3 regions of the Streptomyces sp. FIT100 genome follow, and region 3 is predicted to be linked to each of the others. Evidence: predicted binding sites of a transcription regulator. Region 3 holds the regulator's gene; each other region holds the start of a gene.
The links. The regulator HrcA, encoded in region 3, represses chaperone genes, less so after heat shock. The targets are predictions, from matches to a motif close to TTNGCACTCNGNNNNNCNGAGTGCNAA.
Positions count from the first base shown of each region.

Region 1: groL (chaperonin GroEL) is a predicted target of HrcA. The motif match lies at 2,041-2,067, and genes of this name have one in related genera.
Region 2: groES (co-chaperone GroES) is a predicted target of HrcA. The motif match lies at 2,542-2,568, and genes of this name have one in related genera.

Region 1 is NZ_CP075715.1:3,527,614-3,532,899, forward strand. It holds gene KK483_RS15555 (helix-turn-helix domain-containing protein) at 1-125, shown strand, start outside; gene groL (chaperonin GroEL) at 292-1,914, opposite strand; gene KK483_RS15565 (cold-shock protein) at 2,333-2,536, opposite strand; gene KK483_RS15570 (MoaD/ThiS family protein) at 2,973-3,248, opposite strand; gene thrC (threonine synthase) at 3,245-4,555, opposite strand; SAM riboswitch class I at 4,549-4,724, opposite strand; gene KK483_RS15580 (glucosyl-3-phosphoglycerate synthase) at 4,852-5,286, shown strand, end outside.
Region 2 is NZ_CP075715.1:4,773,495-4,778,780, reverse strand. It holds gene KK483_RS21730 (ester cyclase) at 1-179, shown strand, start outside; gene groL (chaperonin GroEL) at 356-1,984, opposite strand; gene groES (co-chaperone GroES) at 2,086-2,394, opposite strand; gene KK483_RS21715 (DUF6234 family protein) at 2,731-3,156, shown strand; gene KK483_RS21710 (polysaccharide deacetylase family protein) at 3,181-4,134, opposite strand; gene KK483_RS21705 (class I SAM-dependent methyltransferase) at 4,133-5,286, shown strand, end outside.
Region 3 is NZ_CP075715.1:2,493,199-2,498,484, reverse strand. It holds gene hemW (radical SAM family heme chaperone HemW) at 1-430, shown strand, start outside; gene KK483_RS10925 (DUF3097 domain-containing protein) at 444-1,244, opposite strand; gene KK483_RS10920 (MBL fold metallo-hydrolase) at 1,362-2,093, opposite strand; gene hrcA (heat-inducible transcriptional repressor HrcA) at 2,308-3,324, shown strand; gene dnaJ (molecular chaperone DnaJ) at 3,325-4,467, shown strand; gene KK483_RS10905 (nitronate monooxygenase) at 4,638-5,286, shown strand, end outside.

The DNA of each region.
Region 1 (5,286 bases), 1.0 Mb from region 3:
GGGCCGACGCCGTGCCGACGCTCCCCCTGCTCCGTCGGCTGGCGCACGCACTCAACGCCTCGCTCAACATCGCTCTGGACGAGGACCACGAAGAGGTCAAGTTCGTCGCACACCCGGCGGCCTGACCCAGGGCCAGGCGGCCCGGCTGCCGACCCATGCGGTCGATCCACACGGCCGACCCAGACAGCAGCCGGGCGGCCCGCCCCGCCCGGACAACGCCCGAGGGCGGCACCCCCTGGGAGTAGGGGTGCCGCCCTCGGTCTTCAGGACGGTTGATCGACCAGAGGTCGATCAGAAGTCCATGTCACCGCCCGGCATGCCGCCCGGAGCGGCCGCGGCGGCCTTCTCCGGCTTGTCGGCGATGACGGCCTCGGTGGTGAGGAAGAGCGCGGCGATGGAGGCCGCGTTCTGCAGCGCGGAGCGCGTGACCTTCGCCGGGTCGATGATGCCCTCGGCGATCATGTCGACGTACTCGCCGGTCGCAGCGTTCAGGCCGTGGCCGACCTGGAGGTTGCGGACCTTCTCCACGACGACGCCACCCTCGAGACCACCGTTGACGGCGATCTGCTTGAGCGGGGCCTCCAGCGCGAGCTTCACGGCGTTGGCGCCGGTCGCCTCGTCGCCGTCGAGCTCGAGCTTCTCGAAGACCTGGGAGGCCTGGAGCAGGGCCACGCCACCACCGGCGACGATGCCCTCCTCGACGGCCGCCTTCGCGTTGCGGACGGCGTCCTCGATGCGGTGCTTGCGCTCCTTGAGCTCGACCTCGGTCGCGGCGCCGGCCTTGATGACGGCCACGCCGCCGGCCAGCTTCGCGAGGCGCTCCTGGAGCTTCTCGCGGTCGTAGTCCGAGTCGGAGTTCTCGATCTCGGCGCGGATCTGGTTGACGCGACCGGCAACCTGGTCGCTGTCACCGGCACCGTCGACGATCGTGGTCTCGTCCTTGGTGATGACGACCTTGCGGGCGCGGCCCAGCAGGTCCAGGCCCGCGTTCTCGAGCTTGAGGCCGACCTCCTCGGAGATGACCGTGCCACCGGTGAGGATGGCGATGTCGCCGAGCATGGCCTTGCGGCGGTCGCCGAAGCCCGGGGCCTTGACGGCGACGGACTTGAAGGTGCCACGGATCTTGTTGACGACCAGGGTCGACAGGGCCTCGCCCTCGACGTCCTCGGCGATGATCAGCAGCGGCTTGCCCGACTGCATGACCTTCTCGAGGAGCGGGAGCAGGTCCTTCACCGAGGAGACCTTGGAGTTGACGATCAGGATGTACGGGTCCTCCAGCGAGGCCTCCATACGCTCCATGTCGGTGGCGAAGTACGCCGAGATGTAGCCCTTGTCGAAGCGCATACCCTCGGTGAGCTCCAGCTCCAGACCGAAGGTCTGGGACTCCTCGACGGTGATGACGCCTTCCTTGCCGACCTTGTCCATCGCCTCGGCGATGAGCTCGCCGATCTGGGTGTCGGCGGCGGAGATGGAGGCGGTGGAGGCGATCTGCTCCTTGGTCTCGACCTCCTTGGCCTGGTCGAGCAGGGCGCCGGAGACGGCCTCGACGGCCTTCTCGATGCCGCGCTTCAGGGCCATGGGGTTGGCGCCGGCCGCCACGTTGCGCAGGCCCTCGCGGACGAGCGCCTGGGCGAGGACGGTCGCGGTGGTCGTACCGTCGCCGGCGACGTCGTCCGTCTTCTTGGCGACTTCCTTGACCAGCTCGGCGCCGATCTTCTCGTACGGGTCCTCGAGCTCGATCTCCTTGGCGATGGAGACACCATCGTTGGTGATCGTGGGGGCGCCCCACTTCTTCTCGAGGACGACGTTCCGGCCCTTGGGGCCAAGGGTGACCTTGACGGCGTCGGCGAGCTGGTTCATCCCGCGCTCGAGACCGCGCCGTGCCTCCTCGTCGAACGCGATGATCTTGGCCATGTGAAGTGGTCCTCCCGGACTGGGGTGGATTTCTCCGGACCGCGCTGGCGCCCGCGACGGACGGCCTGCATGCCTTGTGGTTCCTTGCCCCACCCGGCCTGCGGGCCTCACCGACCCGGTCCTTTGTTGTCACTCTCACTCGGAGAGTGCTAACGCCAATGATTAGCACTCGCCCCCCGAGAGTGCAAGCGGCTGAGACGGATCGCGGACACGCGCCACGCGGCAGCCCGGGATGCGTCACACAGATGCCCAGGACGCGTCACGTAGACGCCCAGGACACGTCACGCAGATGCCCGCAGATGCCCGGGACACGTCACGCCGCGGCCCGGGATGCGCGCGCGGCGGCCCGGACGTGACGGAGGGCCCGCACCCTCCCGGGTACGGGCCCTCCGTCGCGTTGCTGCAGTCGGTCGGCGCTTCAGCCGGCCAAACGGACCATGTCCGCCTGCGGCCCCTTCTGGCCCTGCGAGATCTCGAACTCGACCCGCTGGCCCTCCTCCAGGGTGCGGTAACCGTCCATCTGGATCGCGCTGTAGTGGACGAAAACATCCGCACCACCGTCGACCGCGATGAAGCCGTAACCCTTCTCCGCGTTGAACCACTTGACGGTGCCCTGAGCCATGCCTAACTCCCCTATTACTGGCCCTTGCACAGGACCGCACTTCGCGGACCCGGGTCAGACCTCACCTCCGGAACAGGCGGAGGCGTGCGCCGGAACGCGTCGACCGCGGCTGAATGTATCTGTCCAACTGCCCTCTGCAACAGGTCAGTCGGACGAGAAATCTGGGCAGCACTGAAAGGCAAATTAGGAAGAATTCCGAGCTTTACCGGGCAAGTCGGGCCGGACAAAGCGCACTTACTGCGCATCAAGCTCGAACACTTTGGCTGCTTCTTGACGCGTGCGAACGCATTCTCATATGCGTCTGGCACAGGCAGCGGAGGGGGCTTCCCCAACTCTACCGCGCTCAACCATGCAGAATTGCCCCCTCCGCTTAGCTTGCGGAGGGGGCAATTCTGTTCACGCGCAGTGAGGGTCGGCTGCGGCACCGCGCCCGCGGTCAGCCTCCGGCGACGGCCGGGATGATCGAGACGCCCGCGCCGTCCGGCGTCACCGTCTCCAGGCCCTGCTCGAAACGGACGTCGTCGTCGTTGACGTACACGTTCACGAAGCGGCGCAGCTTGCCCTGGTCGTCCAGGACGCGGGCGGCGATGCCCGTGTGGTTCTTCTCCAGGTCGGCGATGACCTCTGCGAGGGTCGCGCCCTCCGCCGGGACCTCGGCCCTGCCGCCCGTGTAGGTGCGCAGGATGGTGGGGATGCGGACGTTGACGCTCATGCGAGGCCAGCCTCTCGGAAAGAGTCCAGGTTGGGGCTGATGACGGCGGTCATGCCCGTGGTGGGGGCCACCGCGTCAAGGGTCTTCAGGCCGTCGCCGGTGTTGACGACGACCGTCGTGAGGGAGGGGTCGATGGCGCCGGCCTCGATCAGCTTCTTCGCGACGCCGAGGGTCGTCCCGCCCGCCGTCTCCGTGAAGACGCCCTCGGTGCGGGCCAGCAGCTTGATCGCGTCCACGATCTGCTCGTCGGTCACGTCCTCGACGGCGCCGCCCGTGCGGCGGCAGATGTCCAGGACGTAGGGGCCGTCGGCCGGGTTGCCGATGGCGAGCGACTTGGCGATCGTGTCGGGCTTCTGCGGGCGCACGACGTCGTGGCCGGCCTTGAAGGCGGCGGACACCGGGGAGCAGCCCTCCGCCTGGGCGCCGAAGATCTTGTACGGCTTGTCCTCGACGAGGCCGAGCGCGATCAGCTCCTGGAGCCCCTTGTCGATCTTGGTGAGCTGGGAGCCGGAGGCGATGGGGATGACGATCTGGTCGGGCAGTTGCCAGCCGAGCTGCTCGCAGATCTCGTACGCGAGCGTCTTGGAGCCCTCGCCGTAGTACGGGCGCAGGTTGACGTTGACGAAGCCCCAGCCCTCGCCCGCCGGATCGCCGATGAGCTCGGAGCAGAAGCGGTTGACGTCGTCGTAGGTGCCCTCGATGCCGACGAGCTCGCCGCCGTAGACGGCGGCCATGACGATCTTGCCCTGCTCCAGGTCGTGCGGGATGAAGACGCAGGAGCGGAAGCCGGCGCGGGCCGCGGCGGCGCCGACGGCGCCCGCCAGGTTGCCCGTGGACGAGCAGGACAGGGTGGTGAAGCCGAAGGCGCGGGCGGCCTCCAGGGCCTGGGCGACGACGCGGTCCTTGAAGGAGTGGGTCGGGTTTCCGGAGTCGTCCTTGACGAAGAGCCTGCCGGGCTCGACGCCCAGCTCGCGGGCGAGGTTGTCGGCCTGGACGAGCTTGGTCCAGCCCGGGTTCAGATTCGGCTTGGCGGCCACGTCGGCGGGGACGGGCAGCAGCGGCGCGTAGCGCCAGATGCTGGCGGGGCCGTTCTCGATCTGCTTGCGCAGGGCTTCCGGGTCGCCGCTCGGCAGGTCGTACTTGACTTCGAGCGGCCCGAAACACAGCTCGCAGGCGAAGATCGGCCCGAGCGCGAAGACCTCGCCGCATTCACGGCAGGAAAGTCCGGAGGCAGGCCCGAGATCGACGGTGCCGGTGGTGGATGCAACGGTTTCTACAGCCATGGAGGCGAGGCCCTTTCTCCTCATCTTCCTCATGGCGCATCTCGCCATGAGACGGATTTGGCACCTTCCCTAGCCGGGAGCCTCGCGCGCCGCTGACGACGGACAGCGTCGATATGCGGCTTCCGCCGCGTGGCCGACTGGAGGGTTGCCGGGGCTTCAACGGGCCGTATCCCTCTGCCCCTCTGGATGAGCGGTATGTGATTGTCGGCGTGACGGCCCCGACATGCCCCCGGCATGCGATGGTCGTCCGCGTTGTTCAAGACTGTAACCGAAGCCCCGGACGCTTGAGATGGTCGTCCGATCCGCGAGATGGAGATCACGTGCTGGAAGAGGTGGAGCGCTGGCTGGTCCGGCGGTCCTGGTCCGTGGCAGACCGCCCGCTCGACCAGCTCGTCGCCGCGAAGCGCGCCGCCGGGCGCGGTACGTCCGTCAGTGTGGTGCTGCCGGCGCTGAACGAGGAGGCGACGGTCGGCGAGATCGTCTCCGTGATCCGGCGCGAGCTGATGACGGAGGCCGTGCCGCTCGTGGACGAGCTGGTGGTCGTCGACTCGGGCTCGACGGACCGTACGTCCGAGGTCGCGGCCCGGGCGGGCGCCCGGGTGGTGCACCGGGACACGATCCTGCCGCGGATACCGGCCGTGCCGGGCAAGGGCGAGGTGCTGTGGCGCTCGCTGCTGGTGACCGGCGGGGACATCGTCTGCTTCGTGGACGCGGACCTGAAGGAGTTCTCCGCCGACTTCGTCTCCGGGATCGTC
Region 2 (5,286 bases), 2.3 Mb from region 3:
CGCGCTGGACCTGGAACGGCCTGCACAAGGGCGAGTTCCTGGGCGTCACGCCGACCGGCAGGCAGGTGGCCATGACGGGGACGACCGTGCACCGGTGCCGCGAGGGCCTGATCTGCGAGGGCTGGTGGCAGTACGACCGGCTCGGCCTGATGGGACGGCTGGGCGTGCTGGAGATGTAGGCGTACGGAGCAGGCGTACGGAGCAGGCGTAGGCGCGCGTAGGCGAACGCAGGCGCGCGTTGCAGGCGTACGGGCGCGGGAGGCGCAGGGGCGCGGGCGCACGGGAGGCGTACGCGAAAGGCCCCCGTTCCCTCTCCGGGAACGGGGGCCCCGACGCTCGGACCCTCGGCGGGTCGTCAGTGGGCGTGACCGTGGCCGTGGCCGTGGCCCGCCTCCGCCGGCTCCTCTTCCTTCTTCTCCACCACGAGGGTCTCGGTGGTGAGCAGCAGGGAGGCGATCGACGCGGCGTTCTCCAGCGCGGAGCGCGTGACCTTGACCGGGTCGATGACGCCGGCCTTCACCAGGTCGCCGTACTCGCCGGTCGCGGCGTTGAAGCCGTTGCCCTTCTCCAGCTCCGCCACCTTCGCGGTGATGACGTAGCCCTCGAGGCCGGCGTTCTCGGCGATCCAGCGCAGCGGCTCGACGGCGGCGCGGCGGACGACCGCGACACCGGTGGCCTCGTCGCCGTCCTTGCCGAGGTTGCCGTCCAGCACCTTGACGGCGTGGACCAGCGCGGAGCCACCACCGGAGACGATGCCCTCCTCGACCGCGGCGCGGGTCGCGGAGATGGCGTCCTCCAGACGGTGCTTCTTCTCCTTCAGCTCCACCTCGGTGGCGGCGCCGACCTTGATCACGCACACGCCGCCGGCCAGCTTCGCGAGGCGCTCCTGGAGCTTCTCGCGGTCCCAGTCGGAGTCCGTGGTCTCGATCTCGGCCTTGATCTGCGCGATGCGGCCGGCCACGTCCCCGCTCTGGCCGCCGCCGTCGACGATCGTCGTGTCGTCCTTGGTGACGGTGACGCGGCGGGCGGAGCCCAGCACGTCCAGACCGGCCTGGTCGAGCTTGAGGCCGACCTCCTCGGCGATGACGGTGGCACCGGTGAGGGTGGCCATGTCCTGGAGCATCGCCTTGCGGCGGTCACCGAAGCCGGGGGCCTTGACCGCGACCGCGTTGAAGGTGCCGCGGATCTTGTTGACGACGAGGGTGGAGAGCGCCTCGCCCTCGACGTCCTCGGCGATGATCAGCAGCGGCTTGGAGCCACCGGCCTGGATGACCTTCTCCAGCAGCGGCAGCAGGTCCTGGATGGAGGAGATCTTGCCCTGGTTGATCAGGATGTACGGGTCGTCGAGGACGGCCTCCATACGCTCCTGGTCGGTCACCATGTACGGCGACAGGTAGCCCTTGTCGAAGGCCATGCCCTCGGTGAAGTCCAGCTCCAGGCCGAAGGTGTTGGACTCCTCGACGGTGATGACACCGTCCTTGCCGACCTTGTCCATCGCCTCGGCGATGAGCTCGCCGACCTGCTGGTCCTGGGCGGACAGCGCGGCGACGGCGGCGATGTCGGACTTCTCCTCGATCGGACGCGCGGTGGCGATCAGCTCGTCGGAGACGGCCTTCACCGCGGCGTCGATGCCCTTCTTCAGGGAGGCCGGGGAGGCACCGGCGGCGACGTTGCGCAGACCCTCGCGGACCAGGGCCTGGGCGAGCACGGTGGCGGTGGTGGTGCCGTCACCCGCGATGTCGTTGGTCTTGGTCGCCACCTCCTTCACCAGCTGGGCGCCGAGGTTCTCGTACGGGTCATCGATCTCGACCTCGCGGGCGATCGTGACACCGTCGTTGGTGATGGTGGGGGCGCCGAACTTCTTGTCGATCACGACGTTGCGGCCCTTGGGGCCGATCGTCACCTTGACCGTGTCGGCGAGCTTGTTGACGCCGCGCTCAAGGGCGCGACGGGCGTCCTCGTCGAACTTCAGGATCTTCGCCATGGAGCTTCTCAAGTCCTCTCAAAACGAACCGCGCCCCGGACCGCCCGGCTTCTTACGACGCGGGGGCCAGGGGCGCGGCTCAATGCAAATCTGCCGGTGAACTACTTCTCGACGATCGCGAGCACGTCGCGGGCCGAGAGGACGAGGTACTCCTCGCCGTTGTACTTCACCTCGGTGCCGCCGTACTTGCTGTAGAGCACGACATCGCCGGTCTTGACGTCGAGCGGCAGCCGCTCGCCGTTCTCGAAACGGCCCGGGCCAACGGCCAGGACGACGCCCTCCTGGGGCTTCTCCTTGGCCGTGTCCGGAATGACCAGGCCAGAGGCCGTGGTCTGCTCGGCGTCGAGCGGCTGGACCACAATGCGGTCCTCGAGCGGCTTGATGGCAACCTTGGAGCTGGTGGTCGTCACGATCCGACCTCCCCCTTCGGAGATCTCACGGGGTTCATCTGTCTGAGGTGGCGACCAGGTGGATCCGTCGTCGCGGGTGCCGGACCTGCCCGTCGCTGTGTTGGCACTCTCCGGTGGGGAGTGCCAGAGCCGAGACTATGACCGCGATTAGCACTCGGTCAAGCGGAGTGCCAATGAGCGACCCGCTCGGCGCGGCGAGCCGGGGTCCGGCGGGGCTCCGGGCGGGTCTCCGGACCGGGCTCGGGACCGGCTCCGACGGAGACGACGGAGACGACGGTTCGGCCTCGATACGGCAACGACCACGCGCGGCCCCGCGTTCCGTACGACCATGCGGGCGTGCCCCCGCCCCTCCCCCCGCGGCGCGTGCCCGAGCGCGGCCCCGCCTCGCTCTGGGGCGACGCCGCGCTCGCGCTGTTCGTCGTGTTCGTGGACGCGATCGCCCTCGCGGCCGCCGCGCTGTGGGCGTTCGCCGTCGGTCGGCGGGATCCGACGGGGACCGCCGGGTCACCTCCTGTGGAATCGGAGTGGTACGTCGGCGGCGTCGCCCTGCTCGTCGGCCTGAGCGCGTACGCCTTCGTCCGCAGCCGCCACCGGATCACGGCGGCGGCCCAGGTCCTGGTGGCCGCGGTGCTGTGTCTCGGGCTCCTCGCCTCCGTCGCCCAGGAGGCCCGCAACCACCCGGGGCCGGCGCCCCGGCCCACCGGGCACCGGTGCGTCTGCCACAGCGCCGGCGGGAGCTGTCACGGCTGCGCCGGCGACTGAGGGGCGCCGGCCGGACCCCCAGGGTCAGACGTAGTCCTCCAGCCGCGCCACCGCGTAACCCTGTGCCGTGACGACGTTCATGACGTTGCGGATCAGGTCGGCCATGCTCGCCTTCCACTCCGCCTTGCCGCGGAAGTGCGTGAGGATGATGTCGCCGGGATGCAGCTTCCGGTCCCACTCCCGCCACTCCATGTGGTCGGGGAACGCCTCCGCGGCCCACAGCGGCACACCCTTCACACCGCACGACTTGGCCGCCCGCAGCGTGTTCCGGTCGTAGTTGCCGTACGGCGGGCGGAAGAGCCGGGGCCGGCTCCCGAATCGTTTCTCCATCTTCCGCTGCTGCCCGCAGATCTCCGCCTTCTGCTCCTTGTACGAAAGCGCGGGCATGTAGCGGTGGCTGAGGGTGTGGTTGTGCAGGGTGACGCCGCGGTCCTGCATCTCCTCGAAGAAGTCGTAGTCGTCGCGCACGACGTAGTCGGTGAGGAAGGCGCTGTACGGGATGGAGAGCTCGGTCATCATCCGCAGCAGCTTCGGATCCTTGTCGACCCCGTCGTCGATCGTCAGGAAGACGACCTTCTCCTTGGTCGGGACGGCGGTGAAGACCGGCGGCAGGCCCTTGCCGCCGGTGACCTCGAAGCCCTTCCGGGTGGTGACGTCGGGCTTCTCGGCGGGCGGGGCGGGCGCGGCGAGCGGGGTCTTCCTGAGCTTCCACCGCCTGGCCGCCGCGACGCGGGCGGCGTGGGCCTTTCTCGTCCGTTCGGCGTAGGCGGCGAGCGCACCGGCGGGGCCGGCGCCCTGGCCGCCGGCCCGCGGCTGGCCCGGGGCGGGTCTGGGGGGACGGGCGCCGTCGCTGCCCGGGGTCGCGGCCGGTTCGGTGGCACAGCCCGATCCGGCCGCGGCGACGAGGAGCACGGAGAGCACCGCACCGCGCACCCGCCAACCATTTCTCATTTTTTCCTTTTGTCGTACAAGCTGCATGGCGCCGCATCCTGTCAGCGCCACACCCTCGCGACGGGCAGGCACCGCCGCCCCGCGCGGCACCGTCCCCCGACTGGCCGACAATGGCGGGGTGAACGACGCCTCCTCCCCCCGCCCCGGCTCCCCCGGCCCCGGCCCGCTCCTCGGCCCGCTGCTCGGCGCCGAAGGGCAGGCCCTGCTCGCCTCGCTGCGCGACCACGACCCGGCCGAGGAGCTGGCCCTCGCGACCCGGCTGCGCCGCGACCACCCGGCCGAGCTGGTCTCGGCGGCGCTGGGGCAGGCACGGCTGCGGCAGCGGGCGGCGGCGAAGTTCGGCCCGGACGACGCCTACCGGATGTACTTCACGCCGAACGGCGTCGAACAGGCCACGCGCGCGTCGGTCGCCGCCCACCGCGCCGGACGGCTCGCCGCCCTCGGCGTCCGTACGGTGGCGGACCTGTGCTCAGGCATCGGCGGCGACGCGATCGCGCTCGCCCGCGCCGGGATCTCCGTCCTGGCCGTGGACCGCGACCCGCTCACCGCCGAGACCGCACGCGCCAACGCCGAGGCCCTCGGCCTGGCCGGGCTGATCGAGGTCCGCTGCGCGGACGTCACCGAGGTCGACACGTCCCCGTACGACGCGGTCTTCGCCGACCCGGCCCGCCGGGGCGGCCGGGGCAGGATCTTCGACCCCGAGGCGTACTCCCCGCCGCTGTCCTGGGCGATCGGCGCGGCCCGCACCGCCCGGTACGCGGCGCTCAAGGTCGCCCCCGGCATCCCGCACGAGGCCGTCCCCGAGGACGCCGAGGCCGAGTGGATCTCGGACCACGGCGACGTCAAGGAGGCCGTCCTCTGGTTCGGCACCGCCCCCGGCGCCCGCCGCGCCACCCTCCTGCCCTCCGGCACCGGCCTCACCGCCCGCGGCCTCCCGAACCCCGCCGTCCGCAAACCCGGCCGCTTCCTCTACGAGCCCGACGGCGCCGTCATCCGCGCCCATCTCGTCGCCGAGGCGGCCGAGGAGCTCGACGGCGGCCTCCTCGACGAGACGATCGCGTACATCACCTCGGACGAGCTGCGCCCGACGCCGTACGCCACGGCCTACGAGATCACCGACGAGCTGCCCTTCAACCTGAAGAAGCTCAAGGCCCTGCTGCGCGTACGCGAAGTCGGCAC
Region 3 (5,286 bases):
CTTCGCCTGGTACGAGGTCTCGAACTGGGCCACCTCGGAGGCAGGGCGCTGCCTGCACAACGAGCTGTACTGGCGCGGCGCGGACTGGTGGGGAGCCGGGCCGGGCGCGCACAGCCACGTCGGGGGCGTGCGCTGGTGGAACGTGAAGCATCCGGGGGCGTACGCGGCGGCCCTGGGGGAGGGACGGTCACCGGGCGCCGGGCGGGAGGTCCTCGCCGCCGAGGACCAGCGCGTCGAGCGCATCCTCCTCGAACTGCGACTGCGCGAAGGCGTACCGCTGTCGCTGCTGCGCGCGGCGGGCCTGGAGGCGTCCGGGCGTGCCCTCGCCGACGGGCTCCTGCAGCCCGGGCCGTACGAGGCTGGCCGCGCGGTGCTCACCCTGCGCGGGCGGCTCCTCGCGGACGGCGTCGTCCGGGCCCTGGTGGACTGAACGCCGGACGCGCCTACGCCGTGACGAAGTCGATCAGCTCCTCCACCCTCCCGAGCAGCGCCGGCTCCAGGTCCCTGTAGCTGCCGACCCGGGACAGGATGTGCTGCCAGGCCGCGCCCGTGTTGTCCGGCCAGCCGAGAGCCCGGCACACACCCGTCTTCCAGTCCTGCCCGAGCGGCACGGACGGCCACGCCGGGATGCCGAGGGAGGACGGCTTCACCGCCTCCCACACATCGATGTACGGGTGGCCGACCACCAGCACATGCGGGTCGGTGACGGAGGCCGCGATACGGGACTCCTTGGAGCCCGGCACCAGGTGGTCGACGAGCACGCCCAGGCGTGCGTCGGCCGCCGGAGAGAAGTCCGCGACCACGGCGGGCAGGTCGTCGACGCCCTCCAGGTACTCGACGACCACCCCCTCGATGCGCAGATCGTCGCCCCACACCCTCTCGACCAGCTCCGCGTCGTGCCGGCCCTCCACATAGATGCGGCCCGCGCGGGCGACCCTGGCCCGGGCGCCGGGGACGGCGAGCGAGCCGGAGGCCGTACGCACCGGCCGCGCCGGCGCGCCGGCGGCCGGCCGCACCAGGGTGACGACCTTGCCCTCCAGCAGAAAGCCCCGTGGCTCCAGCGGGAACACCCGGTGCTTGCCGAAGCGGTCCTCCAGCGTCACCGTCCCCGCCTCGCAGCCGATCACCGCCCCGCAGAAGCCCGTCGCGACCTCCTCCACGACCAGATCCGGCTCGGCGGGTACCTCGGGCACCGCCGCGCGCCGCTTCCACGGAGGGGTGAGGTCAGGGCTGTAGCTGCGCACGGGGCTCCTTCTCGCGGACGGGCTCGGACCGGCCGTTGCCGGGGGCCGGGGGGCGCCCCCGGAGGACGCAGCCACGGAGGGGTGAGGTCAGGGCTGTGGCTGCGCATTCCGCAGACGCTACGACACCCCGAACCGCCGGGCCAGCTCATCCCGTTGAGCGCGTACGAAGGCCGCGTCCACCACCGCGCCGTGCCCCGGTACGTAAACCGCGTCCTCGCCGCCCAGCGCCAGCAGCCGGTCCAGCGCCGCGGGCCACCGCGAGGGGATCGCGTCGGGGCCCGCCTGCGGGTCGCCCGACTCCTCCACCAGGTCGCCGCAGAAGACGATCTCGGGCTCGGTGGCCGTGCCGGGCACGAGCAGGGCGAGGTCGTGCCCGGTGTGCCCGGGGCCGACGTTCGCGAGCAGGACCTGCCTGCCGCCGAGGTCCAGGGTCCACTCGCCGGAGACCATGTGCTGCGGCGCCACCAGCACGTCCGTGGCCCGCGCGGCGTCGACGGGTGCCAGGCCGTGCCGGACGGCGTCGTCGCGCAGCGCGTCCCGCTCGCGGACGAGCACCTGGTCGACGCCCACCGCCCCGTAGACCCGCACCGCGGAGAACGCGGCCGTGCCCAGCACATGATCGAAGTGGGGGTGGCTGAGCGCGATATGGGTCACACGGCGCCCGCCCAGGAGGGACTCGATCCGGGTGCGCAGGGCGGCGCCCTCGCGGAGCGTCGAGCCCGTGTCGTAGAGGAGCACCGAACCGTCGCCGGCGACCACGCCGGCCGTCGCGTCCCAGACGGGCAGGCGGCAGCGGCCGACCCCGTCCGCCAGCCGCTCCCACCCGAAGTCTTCCCAAGCGACGTCCATGCGGCGACGCTATCCCGGGGATCCGGGAGCGACCAGCGAGGTCGTCGCCGTGCCGTGGAGCACTACCCTGTCCGGCCGCCCTTGCTAGGTGTGTACCTCCCCGCCGTACACTGGCCCGGGGGATTGGCACTCCCCAGTGGCGAGTGCCAGGCAACCACCACCGAACCGGGCCGGACCCCACCGGACCACGACGAATCAGCTGGAGGTGCGCGCGATGCTCAGCGAACGCAGACTCGAGGTGCTGCGCGCCATCGTCCAGGACTACGTCGGGACGGAGGAGCCCGTCGGCTCCAAGGCCCTCACCGAGCGGCACAACCTCGGCGTCTCGCCGGCCACCGTGCGCAACGACATGGCGGTGCTGGAGGAGGAAGGGTTCATCGCCCAGCCCCACACCAGCGCCGGCCGGATCCCGACGGACAAGGGATACCGGCTGTTCGTGGACAAGTTGGCGGGCGTCAAACCGCTGTCGTCCCCCGAGCGGCGGGCGATCCAGAACTTCCTCGACGGCGCCGTCGACCTCGACGACGTCGTGGCCCGCACGGTGCGGCTGCTGGCGCAGCTGACCCGGCAGGTCGCCGTCGTCCAGTACCCGTCGCTGACCCGTTCCACCGTCCGCCACGTGGAGCTGCTGGCGCTGGCGCCCGCGCGCCTGATGCTGGTGCTGATCACGGATACGGGACGGGTAGAGCAGCGGCACGTGGACTGCCCGGCTCCGTTCGGCGAGACCTCGCTGGCGGATCTCCGGGCCCGGCTGAACAGCCGGGTGGTGGGCCGCCGCTTCACGGACGTCCCGCAGCTGGTGCAGGACCTGCCCGAGTCGTTCGACCTGGACGACAGGGGCACCGTCTCGACCGTGCTCTCGACCCTCCTCGAAACCCTCGTGGAGGAGACCGAGGAGCGCCTGATGATCGGCGGCACGGCCAATCTCACGCGCTTCGGGCACGACTTCCCCCTCACCATCCGGCCCGTGCTGGAGGCGCTGGAGGAGCAGGTCGTGCTGCTGAAGCTGCTCGGCAACGCCAAGGACTCGGGCATGACCGTACGGATCGGGCACGAGAACGCCCATGAGGGCCTCAACTCCACGTCCGTCGTCGCAGTCGGCTACGGTTCGGGCGACGAAGCAGTCGCGAAACTCGGCGTGGTCGGACCGACCCGCATGGACTACCCCGGAACGATGGGAGCGGTACGCGCAGTGGCACGTTACGTCGGACAGATCCTGGCGGAGTCGTAAGTGGCCACGGACTACTACGCCGTGCTCGGCGTGCGCCGCGACGCGTCCCAGGACGAGATCAAGAAGGCTTTCCGGCGGCTGGCGCGGGAGCTTCACCCGGACGTGAATCCGGACCCGAAGACGCAGGAGCGCTTCAAGGAGATCAACGCGGCCTACGAGGTGCTGTCGGACCCGCAGAAGAAGCAGGTCTACGACCTCGGCGGCGACCCGCTGTCCGCCGCCGGCGGAGCCGGTGCGGGCGCGGGCGGCTTCGGGGCGGGTGGCTTCGGCAACTTCTCCGACATCATGGACGCCTTCTTCGGCACGGCCTCGCAGCGCGGGCCGAGGTCGCGGACGCGCCGCGGCCAGGACGCGATGATCCGGCTGGAGGTCGAGCTCGGCGAGGCGGCCTTCGGCACCACGAAGGACCTCCAGGTCGACACGGCCGTCGTGTGCACGACCTGCTCGGGTGAGGGCGCCGCGCCCGGCACGTCGGCCCAGACGTGTGACATGTGCCGCGGCCGCGGTGAGGTGTCGCAGGTCACCCGGTCCTTCCTGGGCCAGGTCATGACCTCCCGGCCGTGCCCGCAGTGCCAGGGCTTCGGGACCGTCGTCCCGACGCCGTGCCCGGAGTGCGCGGGCGACGGCCGGGTGCGGTCGCGCCGCACCCTGACCGTGAAGATCCCGGCCGGTGTCGACAACGGCACCCGCATCCAGCTCGCGGGCGAGGGCGAGGTCGGCCCGGGCGGCGGACCCGCCGGTGATCTGTACGTCGAGATCCACGAGCTGCCGCACCCGGTCTTCCAGCGGCGCGGCGACGATCTGCACTGCACGGTGACGATCCCGATGACGGCGGGCGCGCTCGGCACGAAGGTGCCGCTGGAGACGCTCGACGGCATGGAGGAGGTCGACATCCGGCCCGGCACCCAGTCCGGCCAGTCGATCCCGCTGCACGGGCGCGGTGTGACCCACCTGCGCGGCGGGGGTCGCGGTGACCTCATCGTCCATGTCGAGGTGCAGACGCCCTCGAAGATGGACCCGGAGCAGGAGCGGCTCCTGAGGGAGCTGGCGAAACTGCGCGGCGAGGAGCGGCCGACGGGCCAGTTCCAGCCGGGGCAGCAGGGGCTGTTCTCCCGCCTGAAGGACGCGTTCAACGGCCGCTGACGGGCCGCGAGAGGGCGGGGCTCCACCCCGCCCTCTCCTCTGACCGGGGCTCTGGCCGGGGCCAGGCCCCGACCGCCCCCCACCACGGCTCCCGCCGCCACGGGCGCTCCACGAGGCGCCGGGCGGGGGCGGGATTCGGACGCCGCGGCCGGACGTGGCACCATGCGGGCATGTCCTCCGCGCTGACCGATCTCTGCCGTTACCCGATCGTGCAGGCCCCCATGGCCGGTGGCGCCTCCTGTCCGCAGCTCGCCGGGGCCGTCTCGGAGGCCGGCGGGCTGGGGTTCCTGGCGGCCGGGTACAAGACCGCCGACGGGATGTACCAGGAGATCAAGCAGCTGCGCGGGTTCACCTCGCGCCCCTTCGGCGTCAATCTCTTCATGCCGCAGCCGCAGTACGCCGACGCGGCCGCCGTCGATGTGTACCGGCATCAGCTCGCGGGCGAGGCGGCCTGGTACGACACCCCGCTCGGCGACCCCGAGGCAGGCCGGGACGACGGCTACGAGGCCAAGCTGGCGATCCTGCGCGACGACCCCGTCCCGCTGGTGTCGTTCACGTTCGGCTGCCCCACCAAGCAGACCCTGGACGCCCTCAAGCGCGCCGGGACGCTCACCGTCGTCACCGTCACCACCCCCGACGAGGCCCAGGCCGCCCAGCACGCCGGCGCCGACGCCGTCTGCGTCCAGGGCATCGAGGCCGGCGGCCACCAGGGCACGCACCGCGACGACCCCGCCGCCGACGTCTCGGGCGCCGGGCTGCTCACCCTGATCCCGCAGATCCGCGAGAGCGTGCAGCTGCCGGTCATCGCCGCCGGCGGCA